Aromatoleum petrolei: one gene and its partner. The protein of the gene in region 1 interacts with the protein of each later gene in a pairwise test. Links are inferred from orthologs where the notes say so. Each region holds a gene or a part of one and is shown on either strand. Other genes may lie near its edges.

The links. The genes of interacting proteins can lie anywhere in the genome.
Region 2: the proteins of ToN1_RS11865 (region 1) and ftsZ interact in binary tests that used the Escherichia coli proteins (3 or more experiments, as listed by UniProt). The link is inferred for Aromatoleum petrolei from one-to-one orthologs.

Annotation. Positions count from the first base shown.
Region 1 is NZ_CP059560.1:2,592,909-2,598,292, reverse strand. Bases 2,520-5,384 are described here. They hold ToN1_RS11865 (rod shape-determining protein), read left to right. Parts: upstream 2,520-3,362; coding sequence 3,363-4,406; downstream 4,407-5,384. Other genes in these bases: mreD (rod shape-determining protein MreD), read left to right, coding at 5,373-5,384; mreC (rod shape-determining protein MreC), read left to right, coding at 4,464-5,360; gatC (Asp-tRNA(Asn)/Glu-tRNA(Gln) amidotransferase subunit GatC), read right to left, coding at 2,951-3,238; gatA (Asp-tRNA(Asn)/Glu-tRNA(Gln) amidotransferase subunit GatA), read right to left, coding at 2,520-2,947. Outside these bases: Asp-tRNA(Asn)/Glu-tRNA(Gln) amidotransferase subunit GatB, read right to left, coding at 1-926; ToN1_RS11880 (hypothetical protein), read right to left, coding at 952-1,476; more of gatA, read right to left, coding at 1,484-2,519. UniProt on the Escherichia coli protein: Forms membrane-associated dynamic filaments that are essential for cell shape determination. Acts by regulating cell wall synthesis and cell elongation, and thus cell shape.
Region 2 is NZ_CP059560.1:1,806,444-1,811,928, forward strand. What follows is about bases 2,519-5,485. They hold ftsZ (cell division protein FtsZ), read right to left. Parts: upstream 4,589-5,485; coding sequence 3,449-4,588; downstream 2,519-3,448. Other genes in these bases: lpxC (UDP-3-O-acyl-N-acetylglucosamine deacetylase), read right to left, coding at 2,519-3,242; ftsA (cell division protein FtsA), read right to left, coding at 4,734-5,485. Also shown: preprotein translocase subunit SecA, read right to left, coding at 1-1,473; ToN1_RS08280 (DciA family protein), read left to right, coding at 1,641-2,075; ToN1_RS08285 (hypothetical protein), read right to left, coding at 2,123-2,311; more of lpxC, read right to left, coding at 2,322-2,518. UniProt on the Escherichia coli protein: Essential cell division protein that forms a contractile ring structure (Z ring) at the future cell division site. The regulation of the ring assembly controls the timing and the location of cell division.

The DNA of each region.
Region 1 (5,384 bases):
GCCTTCATCGCGCCCGGCAGTTCCGGCATTTCCGAGGCGACGCGCGCCTTCCAGTCCGGCGAAATCACGAGCGGCAACAGGTCCGGGTCGGGGAAATAGCGGTAGTCGTGCGCATCTTCCTTCGAGCGCATCATGCGCGTCTCGCCGGTGTCGGGGTCGAACAGCACCGTCGCCTGCTGGATCCTGCCGCCGTCCTCGAGGGTGTCGATCTGCCACTGCACCTCGTAGTCGATGGCCTGCTGCAGGAAGCGGAAGGAGTTGAGGTTCTTGATCTCGCGGCGCGTGCCGAGCGGTCCGCCGGGGCGGCGCACGGAGACGTTGGCGTCGCAGCGGAAGGAGCCTTCCTGCATGTTGCCGTCGCAGATGTCGATCCAGCGCACCAGCGCGTGCAGTGCGCGCGCGTAGGCGACGGCCTCGGCGGAGGAGCGCATGTCGGGCTCGGAGACGATCTCCAGCAGCGGCGTGCCGGCGCGGTTCAGATCGATGCCGCTCATGCCGTGGAAGTCCTCGTGCAGCGACTTGCCGGCATCTTCCTCGAGGTGGGCGCGGGTGAGCTGCACGGTCTTCTCGTACGCTTTGTCACCCTCGCCGACTCGGATCGTGATTTCGCCGCCCTGCACCACCGGCAGCTCGAACTGGCTGATCTGGTAGCCCTTCGGGAGGTCGGGGTAGAAGTAGTTCTTGCGCGCGAACACGCTTTTCGGCGCGACTTCGGCGCCGATCGCGAGGCCGAAGCGGATCGCACGCTCGACCGCGCCGCGGTTGAGCACCGGCAGCACGCCGGGCAGCGCGATATCGACGGCGCAGGCCTGCACGTTCGGCGCGGCGCCGAAGGCGGTGCTGGCGCCGGAAAAGATCTTGGAGGCGGTGTTGAGCTGGGCATGTACTTCCAGCCCGATGACGACTTCCCAATCCGATCTGCTCATAGTCCTGTCTCTTGATTCGCTGCGGTCAGGTGCACTGGCCGCTAGACCGGTCCACCAGGATCGGCCATACATATTCGAACGTGCCGCGGGTGCAGCGTTTCGCGCATTCGGAGAATGCGACGGTGACCTGTTCGCCCTGTTCCCACATGCGCACGGTGCAGCCGTCGCGCGCCTGCAGCTCGACGTGCGGCTCCTTGAGCACCTGCCTGAAGTCGGCCAAGTCGAACTTGCAGCTGCCGCGCTTGGGGACGTCGACCGTGGCGGCGAAGGCGCGCACCTCGGAGTAGCTGACGTCCAGCACGGCGCTGCCGCCGTAGCCGACCTCGTCCTTGAAGTGGCAGTCGGTCTTGACGGAGAGCGGGCGCACCGGCATGGGCTTCAGCCGGCCGCGCTGCAGTGCGCGCTCCGGTTCGGCCTCCGCAGCGGATTGCGCCGGGGAGGGCGTGGTCGCAGCGGGCTCCGTCTTGCGCTCGGGCGGGGTCGCGCAGGCGCCCAGCAGCGCGAGGGCTGCGAGCGCGAGCGCGCGGACGGCGGGATGAAGGCGGCGCATGGGACGCTCAGCCCGGACGGCGCAGGTGCCAGTCGGTCGCGTGCTGGTACTGGTGCGCGGTGCCCAGCAGGCGCGCTTCGCCGAAGTAGTCGCCGATGAGCTGCAGGCCGACCGGCAGCTTGCCGGCGCCGAAGCCGCAGGGATGCGACAGGCCGGGCAGGCCGGCGAGGTTTACGGCGATGGTGTAGATGTCCGACAGGTACATCTGCACCGGGTCGTCGGTTTTCTCGCCGATCGCCCACGCGGTGGTCGGGCTGGTCGGGCCGGCGATCACGTCGCATTGCCGGAAGGCGGCCTGGAAGTCCTGCGCGATCAGGCGGCGCAGCTTCTGTGCCTGCAGGTAGTAGGCGTCGTAGTAGCCGTGCGACAGCACGTAGGTGCCGACCAGGATGCGGCGCTTCACTTCGGCGCCGAAGCCTTCGGCGCGGCTCTTCGCGTACATCTCGGCGAGGTCCCGGTATTCGGCCGCGCGGTGGCCGTAGCGCACGCCGTCGAAGCGCGACAGGTTGCTGGAGGCCTCGGCCGGGGCGATCACGTAGTAGGCGGGGATCGCGAGTTTGGCGTTCGGGAGGCTCACCTCGACGGTGCTCGCCCCGAGCCTGCGGTACTGCTCGAGCGCGGCCTCGACCGCGGCGCGCACGTCCTCAGCCATGCCTTCGGCAAAGAATTCGCGCGGCAGGCCGATCCGCAGGCCCGCGAGCGGTTTGTCGGAGGCGGGTGCGGCGATCTCGCGCGCGTAGTCCTCGGCGGGGCGCTCGAGGCTCGTGGAGTCACGCTCGTCGAAGCCCGCCATCGCGGTCAGGAGCTGTGCGCAGTCCGCAGCGGAGGCGCCGAAGGCGCCGCCCTGGTCGAGCGAGCTGGCGTAGGCAATCATGCCGTACCGGCTGACGACGCCGTAGGTGGGTTTGATGCCGGTGATGCCGGTGTGGCCGGCGGGCTGGCGCACCGAGCCGCCGGTGTCGGTGCCGGTGGCGATCGGCGCCAGGCGCGCGGCGACCGCGGCGGCCGAGCCGCCTGAGGAGCCGCCAGGGATGCGCGTCGTATCCCAGGGGTTCTTCACCGGGCCGTAGTGCGAGTTCTCGTTCGACGAGCCCATCGCGAACTCGTCCATGTTGGTCTTGCCCAGGTTCACCGCGCCGGCGGCCTTGAGCAGCGAGACGACGTGCGCGTCGTAGGGGCTGACGAAGTTCGACAGCATCTTCGAGCCGCAGGTCGTGAGCACGCCTTCGGTGCAAAATACGTCTTTGTGCGCGAGCGGGATGCCGGTGAGAGGACCGGCCTGGCCGGCGGCGATGCGCGCGTCGGCGGCCCGCGCGGCCTCGATCGCGCCGTCGCGGTCGACCGTGATGAAGGCGTTGAGTGTCGGGTTGTGCGCGGCGATGCGGTCGAGGAAGAGCGTCGCGAGCTCGACGCTGGAGATCTTCTTCGCGTCCAGCGCGGCGCGCAGTTCGGTGAGGCTGGCGTTGATCATGGCTTACTCGATGACCTTCGGGACGAGGTAGAGGCCCGCTTCGGTCTGCGGGGCGACGCGCTGGAAGGCCTCGCGGCGATCCCGTTCGGTCGCGACGTCGTCGCGCAGGCGCTGAGCGACATCCTGCGGGTGGCTCATCGGCTCGACGCCGCTGGTGTCGACTGCCTGCATCTCTTCGATCAGGCCGAAAATTCCATTCAGTTTGGTGCGCGTGGCCTCGACTTCGCCATCGGCGAGCTCGAGCCGCGCGAGTGCGGCGATGCGCAGGACCTGTTCAGTGGTAAGCGACATGAGGAAACAAAACCCGCTTAAATCACAAAGATTTGTAGGTTATCATACTCGTTTGCCGCCAGTCCGGCCGGGCTTGTCGCCCCCCCATCGCCCACCCTCCTCACCGGTTTCGGGATTTTTCCGCATGTTTGGCTTCCTGCGTTCCTATTTCTCCAACGATCTGGCCATTGACCTTGGCACCGCCAACACGCTGATCTACGTGCGCGGCAAGGGCATCGTGCTCGACGAGCCGTCCGTCGTGGCGATCCGTACCGAGGGCGGGCCCAACGCGAAGCGCACGATCCAGGCGGTCGGCCATGCGGCGAAGCAGATGCTGGGCAAGACGCCGGGCAACATCACCGCGATCCGCCCGATGAAGGACGGGGTGATCGCCGATTTCGTCGTCACCGAGCAGATGATCAAGCAGTTCATCAAGAAGGTGCATGACTCGCGCATGTTCTCGCCCTCCCCGCGCATCATCATCTGCGTGCCCTGCGGTTCGACCCAGGTCGAGCGCCGCGCGATCCGCGACGCGGCGCTCGCGGCGGGCGCCTCGCAGGTGTATCTGATCGAGGAGCCGATGGCGGCGGCGATTGGCGCAGGCCTGCCGGTGTCGGACGCGACCGGTTCGATGGTGGTCGATATCGGCGGTGGCACCACCGAAGTCGGCGTGATCTCGCTGGGCGGCATGGTGTATGCCGGCTCGGTGCGCGTCGGCGGCGACAAGTTCGACGACTCCATCGTCAATTACATCCGCCGCAACTACGGCATGCTGATCGGCGACACGACGGCGGAGAACATCAAGAAGGAAATCGGTTCGGCCTTCCCGGGCTCGGAGGTGCGCGAGATGGAAGTGAAGGGGCGCAACCTCGCCGAGGGCATTCCGCGCAGCTTCACGATTTCGTCGAACGAGATCCTCGAGGCGCTCACCGAACCGCTGAACCAGATCGTGTCGGCGGTGAAGATCGCCCTCGAACAGACTCCGCCCGAACTGGGCGCGGACATCGCCGACCGAGGCATGGTGCTTACCGGCGGCGGCGCGCTGCTGCGCGATCTCGACCGCCTGCTGATGGAAGAGACCGGCCTGCCGGTGATCGTCGCGGAGGAGCCGCTGACCTGCGTCGCGCGCGGCTGCGGCATGGCGCTCGAGAAGATGGACAAGCTCGGCTCCATCTTCGCGTCCGAGTAATTCGCGCCGTCACGACGGGCCTCCGGACTCGTCGCGCTCCGCCGTCCACGCATCACGATGTCCCTCGCCGGTCATCCGTCGCCACCCATCTTCAAGCAGGGACCCACGCCGCTCGTGCGGCTGCTGGTGCTCGTCTCCATCTGCCTGGCGATGCTGGTCGCCGACCTGAAGTTCCGTTACCTCGAAGTGGTGCGCCAGGCGCTGTCGGTGGCGACCTGGCCGCTGCAGATGGCCGCGGCGGCGCCGGCCGATTTCGTGCGCAACGCCGCGGTGTATTTCGCGACGTTGGTCGAGGTGCAGAAGGACAACTCCGCGCTGCGCGGCCGCGAGCTGGAAGCGGCGCAGCGCCTGCTGCGCTTCGAGCAGCTGGAGGAGGAGAATCGCCGCCTGCGCGGGCTCCTCGACATGGGGGCTTCGGTGGCGGCGAAGAGCGTGGCCGCCGAGATTCTCTACGATGCGCCGGACCCCTTCGACCGCAAGGTGATCCTCAACCGCGGCAGCCAGCAGGGCGTCGAGGCCGGCATGGCGGTCGTCAACGAGCAGGGCATGATCGGCCAGGTCACGCGGGTGTATCCGGTGCAGGCGGAGGTCACGCTGATCACGGACAAGGACCAGGCAGTGCCGGTGCAGGTCGCGAGGAACGGCTTGCGCGGCGTGCTCGCCGGGGCGGGACAGGGGCGCCTGGAACTGCGCTTTACCTTGTCGGGCGCGGACGTGCGCGTGGGCGACCGGCTCGTGACCTCGGGCCTCGACGGCCTCTTCCTCGCCGGCCTGCCGGTCGCCGACGTCGTGAGCGTGGATCGCGACGCGCAGACCTTCGCGGTGATCGTGTGCGAGCCGGTCGCCGGCGTCGAGCGCACGACCCAGGTGTTGCTGCTCGGACGTGCCGAGTCGCCGCCGCCGCGTCCTGCGCCGGAGCCGGAACCCGGGCCGAGCAAGGGTCGCAAGGGTTAAGGACAGCCATTCATGCAGCCGACC
Region 2 (5,485 bases), 780 kb from region 1 along the record:
CGCGACGATCTCCGCCTCGTGTTCGTGCTGCTTGGCGTTGAGCAGCTGATGCGGCAGCTTCTCGCGCTGCAGCAGCCCGGAGAGGAATTCGTTGATCTCGATCGAAGTCGTGCCGACCAGCACCGGCTGGCCGCGGCCGACGCACTCGCGGATGTCGGCGATCACCGCATCCCACTTTTCCTTGGCGGTGCGATAGACCTTGTCGTTGTCGTCACGGCGCTGCATCGGACGGTTGGTCGGCACCACCACCGTTTCCAGGCCGTAGATCTGATGGAATTCGTAGGCTTCGGTGTCGGCCGTACCGGTCATGCCGGCGAGCTTGCCGTACATGCGGAAGTAGTTCTGGAAGGTGATCGAGGCGAGGGTCTGGTTCTCGGCCTGGATGCGCACGCCCTCCTTGGCTTCGACCGCCTGGTGCAGCCCCTCGGACCAGCGGCGGCCGGCCATCAGGCGGCCGGTGAATTCGTCGACGATCACCACCTCGTTGTTCTGCACGACGTAGTGCTGGTCCTTGAAGTACAGTGCGTGCGCGCGCAGCGCCGCATAGAGGTGATGCACGAGGAGGATGTTGCCCGGGTCGTACAGGCTCGATCCCTCCGCCAGCAGTCCCATGCGCGTGAGGATCTGCTCGGCGTTCTCGTGACCCTGCTCGGTGAGGAGCACCTGGCGCGCCTTGAGGTCCAGCGTGTAGTCGCCGGGCTTGGTGACGTCCTCGCCCTCACCTTCCTGCTGCGTGAGCATCGGCGCCACCTGGTTGAGCTTGAGATACAGCTCGGTGTGGTCCTCGGCCTGGCCGGAAATGATCAGCGGGGTGCGCGCCTCGTCGATGAGGATGGAGTCCACTTCATCGACGATCGCGAAATTGAGGCCACGTTGCACGCGCTCGCTGGTGGAATACACCATGTTGTCGCGCAGGTAGTCGAAGCCGAACTCGTTGTTCGTACCGTAGGTGATGTCCGCGCCGTAGGCGGCCTGCTTTTCCTCGTGCGTCATGCGCGACAGGTTGCAGCCGGTGGTCAGCCCGAGGAAGCCGTAAATGCGCCCCATCCAGTCCGCGTCACGGCTGGCGAGGTAGTCGTTGACGGTCACGACGTGCACGCCCTTGCCCGTCAGCGCATTGAGGTAGGCCGGCAAGGTGGCGACCAGCGTCTTGCCTTCGCCGGTGCGCATCTCGGAGATTTTCCCGCTGTGCAGCACCATGCCGCCGATCAACTGCACATCAAAGTGGCGCATGCCGTGGACGCGTTTCGCCGCTTCGCGCACGACCGCGAAGGCTTCCGGCAGCAGGCTGTCCAGGCTTTCGCCGTTCGCGACGCGCTGCCTGAATTCTTCCGTCTTGGCCCGCAGGGCCTCGTCCGTCAGGGCCGAGATCGTCGGCTCCAGGGCATTGATGGTGCGTACCGTCTGGGAATACTGGCGGATGAGGCGGTCGTTGCGACTACCGAAAATTTTCTTGAGCAGGCCGGAAATCATGTGGGTATCTGGTGGGACCGATTCGGCAAAGCGGGAAGTTTAGCATGCCGGCCGCAAGCCCCCGCAGGGGATGCGGCGACCACCCGCCTGATCAGCCGGGAACATCGCGCTTGCGGCCCGGGCACGTGCGACCTACCATCAGGGCGCACTCCGACTACGGCATCACCATGACCCAGCTCATCCAGCGCTTCCTGGGCACCGGCGACGCGCTCGCTCGCCTGAAGGACCACGCGGCGCGCCTGATGCGCCTGCAGACGCTGCTCCAGCAGCACCTCCCGCCCGCGCTCTCGTCGGCCTGCTCGGTCGCCAACCTGAAGGGCGACACGCTGGTCCTGCTCGCCAATGGGGGCGCTGCGGCCGCGCGCCTCAAACAGATCGCACCGTCACTGGTGGAGCAGTTTGCAGCGGCAGGGCTGCCGATCAAGACTGTGCAGGTGAAGGTGAAGGTGCTGGAGACGCGCGAGGAGCGGCGCCCGCCGCCGCAACGCACGATCTCCGAAGGCGGCAGCCGCAGCATCGAGGATTTTTCGGCGACGCTCCCGGCCGATTCGCCGCTGCGCGAGTCGCTCGAGCGCCTGGTGCGGCGCAGCCGCCGCGACTGACTTTCGTCCAGACAATCACGCGCGCCGTTGAGGCGCGCGGGCGACGGCTACGCGAACGGGACGAACACCCGTTCGAGCGCGAATAGTGCGAGGAACACGAACAGCACGACGATACCGGCACGGAAGCAGTTCCACGCCCACAGTCGATACCTGGGATTGCCGGTGAGCAGCCACGCGACGAGCGACCCGCCGATGCCGATCACGGCGAGGATGGCGAACAGCCGGATCACCAGCATCGCAGGCGACTCAGGCGGCGAGCGAGAGTTCGAACTGGTGGCTGACCGCCGCCGGGGTCGCGGCGTCCTGCTCGAACGTCACGATCTCCCAGGCGCTGCTGTCCTCGAGCAGCACGCGCAGGACCTGGTTGTTCAGCGCATGGCCGGCCTTGTGCGCGGAATAGCGGGCGAGCAGCGGATGGCCGCACACGTAGAGGTCGCCGATCGCATCCAGGACCTTGTGCTTGACGAACTCATCGACGTAACGCAAGCCCTCGGCATTGAGCACGCGGTATTCATCCATCACGATCGCGTTATCCAGGCTGCCTCCGAGCGCGAGGCCGTTGGCACGCATGAACTCCACGTCCTGCATGAATCCGAAGGTGCGCGCGCGGGCGACGTCGCGGACATAGGAATGCTCGGCAAAATCGATGCTCACCTGCGTCGAGGTCTTGTCGATCGCGGGGTGGTTGAACACGATGGAAAAATCCAGCCGGAAGCCGTCGTAGGGCTCGAGGCGCACCCACTTGTCGTCCTCGCGATACTCGACGGCCTTCTTCACGCGCAGGAAGCGCTTGGGCGCCTGCTGCTCCTCGATGCCCGCGGACTGCAGCAGGAACACGAACGGACCCGCACTACCGTCGAGGATCGGGATTTCGGGGGCGTCGACGTCGACGTGCAGGTTGTCGATACCAAGGCCGGCAAGGGCCGACATGAGGTGTTCGATGGTGCCGACCTTGGCGCCGTCACGCTCGAGACCCGAGCACATGCGCGTGTCGCACACGGAATACGGGTCGGCCGGAAAATCCACGACCGGATCGAGATCGACGCGGTGGAAGACGATGCCGGTATCGGGCGCAGCCGGACGCAGCACCAGCTGGACCTTGCGTCCGCCGTGCAGCCCGACGCCGGTGGCCTTGATGAGCGATTTAAGGGTGCGCTGCCTGATCATTGTTGAATTCCCGTTACACGACAGCAGTTTAGCACGCACAGCAACGATCACACGGTAAGCTTGGTTGCAACGCAACATGCAACACAGCGTTGCCGCGGATTGCCGTCACGCCTCCGTGCCCGGCGCGGGAACGGAAACGGGCGCGTGCCGCAGACCGGAGGCGACGGTCCGCAGCACGCGCCCGTTATGGGCGGAGCCGGTAATGCTCAGTCGGCCTGCTTGCGCAGGAAGGCCGGGATGTCGTACGTCCCCATGCCGTTGGCGCTCATCGCCTCGACCTGCGTGCGACGATTGGTGCGGATGACCGCCGGCACGTCCAGATTGGTCAGGTCGATGCCGCCGACCGACGGGCCGTAGGTACCGGTGCCCTGCACAACCTGCATCACCGGCTGGCGCGCGGCACGGGGCACGCCGAGGCCGGTGGCGACGACGGTGACGCGGACACGGTCTTCCATCGACTCGTCGAACACGGTGCCGTACTTGACGAAGGCTTCGGGTGCGGCGAAGGCCTGGACGGTCTTCACGGCATCGCGCACTTCCGACATCTTCAGCGAACGGCTGGCGGTGATGTTGATCAGCACGCAGCGTGCGCCGGACAGCTCGGTGCCCTCGAGCAACGGGCTCACGGCGGCCTGCTCGGCGGCGATGCGCGCACGGTCCATGCCGGAGGCTTCGGCGGACCCCATCATTGCGCGGCCCATCTCGCCCATCGCGGTGCGCACGTCCTGGAAGTCGACGTTCACGAGACCAGGCACGTTGATGATCTCGGCGATACCGCCGACGGCGCTGCGCAGCACGTTATCGGCCGAGCGGAAGCAGTCCTCGAAGCCGGCGTCGTCGCCATACACCTCGAGCAGCTTGTCGTTGAGGACGATGATCAGCGAGTCGACGTAGCGGGTCAGCTCTTCGACACCGCTTTCGGCAACGCGCAGGCGGTTCTCGAAGTCGAAGGGCTTGGTCACCACCGCGACGGTCAGCACGCCCATCTCCTTGGCGATCTCCGCCACGACGGGCGCTGCGCCGGTGCCGGTGCCACCACCCATGCCGCCGGTGATGAAGCACATGTGGGCGCCATCGAGCGCCGCGGCGATCGCGTCGCGCGAGTCCTGCGCGGCCGCGCGGCCGGCTTCGGGCTTGGAACCCGCACCCAGGCCGGAGCTGCCCAGCTGGATCTTGTTCGGGGCGAGGCAGCGATTGAGCGCCTGCGCATCGGTGTTGGCGACGATGAATTCGACGCCCTGCACCCCTTCCCTGATCATGTGGTCGACGGCATTGCCGCCGGCACCGCCGACGCCGATCACCTTGATGATCGTGCCGGTCTGCTCCTTCTCAACGATTTCAAACATTTGCCTCGCCTCCAGAAAAACAACCCCGATATGCACCGAGCTGCCGCCAAACCTACATTTAGTAATAAATCAAAAGTTTACAACTAAATAAGGGAGTCAGATCAACAACTCATTCAATTTGGCTGAAAAATTCCACGCCGTTACGTCAAAAATTCTTTTCGAACCACGCCTTCATGCGTCCGAACACCTGTTTCACGCTGCGCGTCTCGCGCGCCAGCATGCCGCGACGACGCTGGGCATGGCCTTCCATGACCAAACCCATGGCCGTGGCATAGCGCGGGTGACACACGACATCCGCCAGGCCACCCGAGTACTGCGGCGCGCCGACGCGCACCGGCATGTGGAACACTTCCTCGCCGAGTTCGACCATGCCGAGCATCACGGACGAACCGCCCGTCAGCACGATGCCCGAGGAGAGCAGCTCCTCGTAGCCGCTGCGGCGCAGCTCGGCCTGCACGAGCTCGAACAGTTCCGACACGCGCGGCTCGATCACGTCCGCGAGGCGCTGGCGCGACAGTGGACGCGGCGGGCGGTCGCCGACGCCGGGCACCTCGATCATCTCCTCGGGGTCGGCCAGCGTGTGCATGGCGACGCCGTGACGGATCTTGATTTCCTCCGCTTCCGAGGTCGGCGTGCGCAGTGCCATCGCGATGTCGTTGGTGATCTGGTCGCCCGCGACCGGCAGCACCGCGGTGTGGCGGATCGCGCCGTGCGTGAACACCGCAATGTCGGTGGTGCCGCCGCCGATGTCGACCAGGCAAACGCCGAGTTCCTTCTCGTCCTCGGTCAGCACCGCGTAGCTCGACGCAAGCGGCTGCAGGATCAGGTCCAGGACCTCGAGGCCGCAGCGGCGCACGCACTTGATCACGTTCTGGGCGGCCGACACGGCGCCGGTGA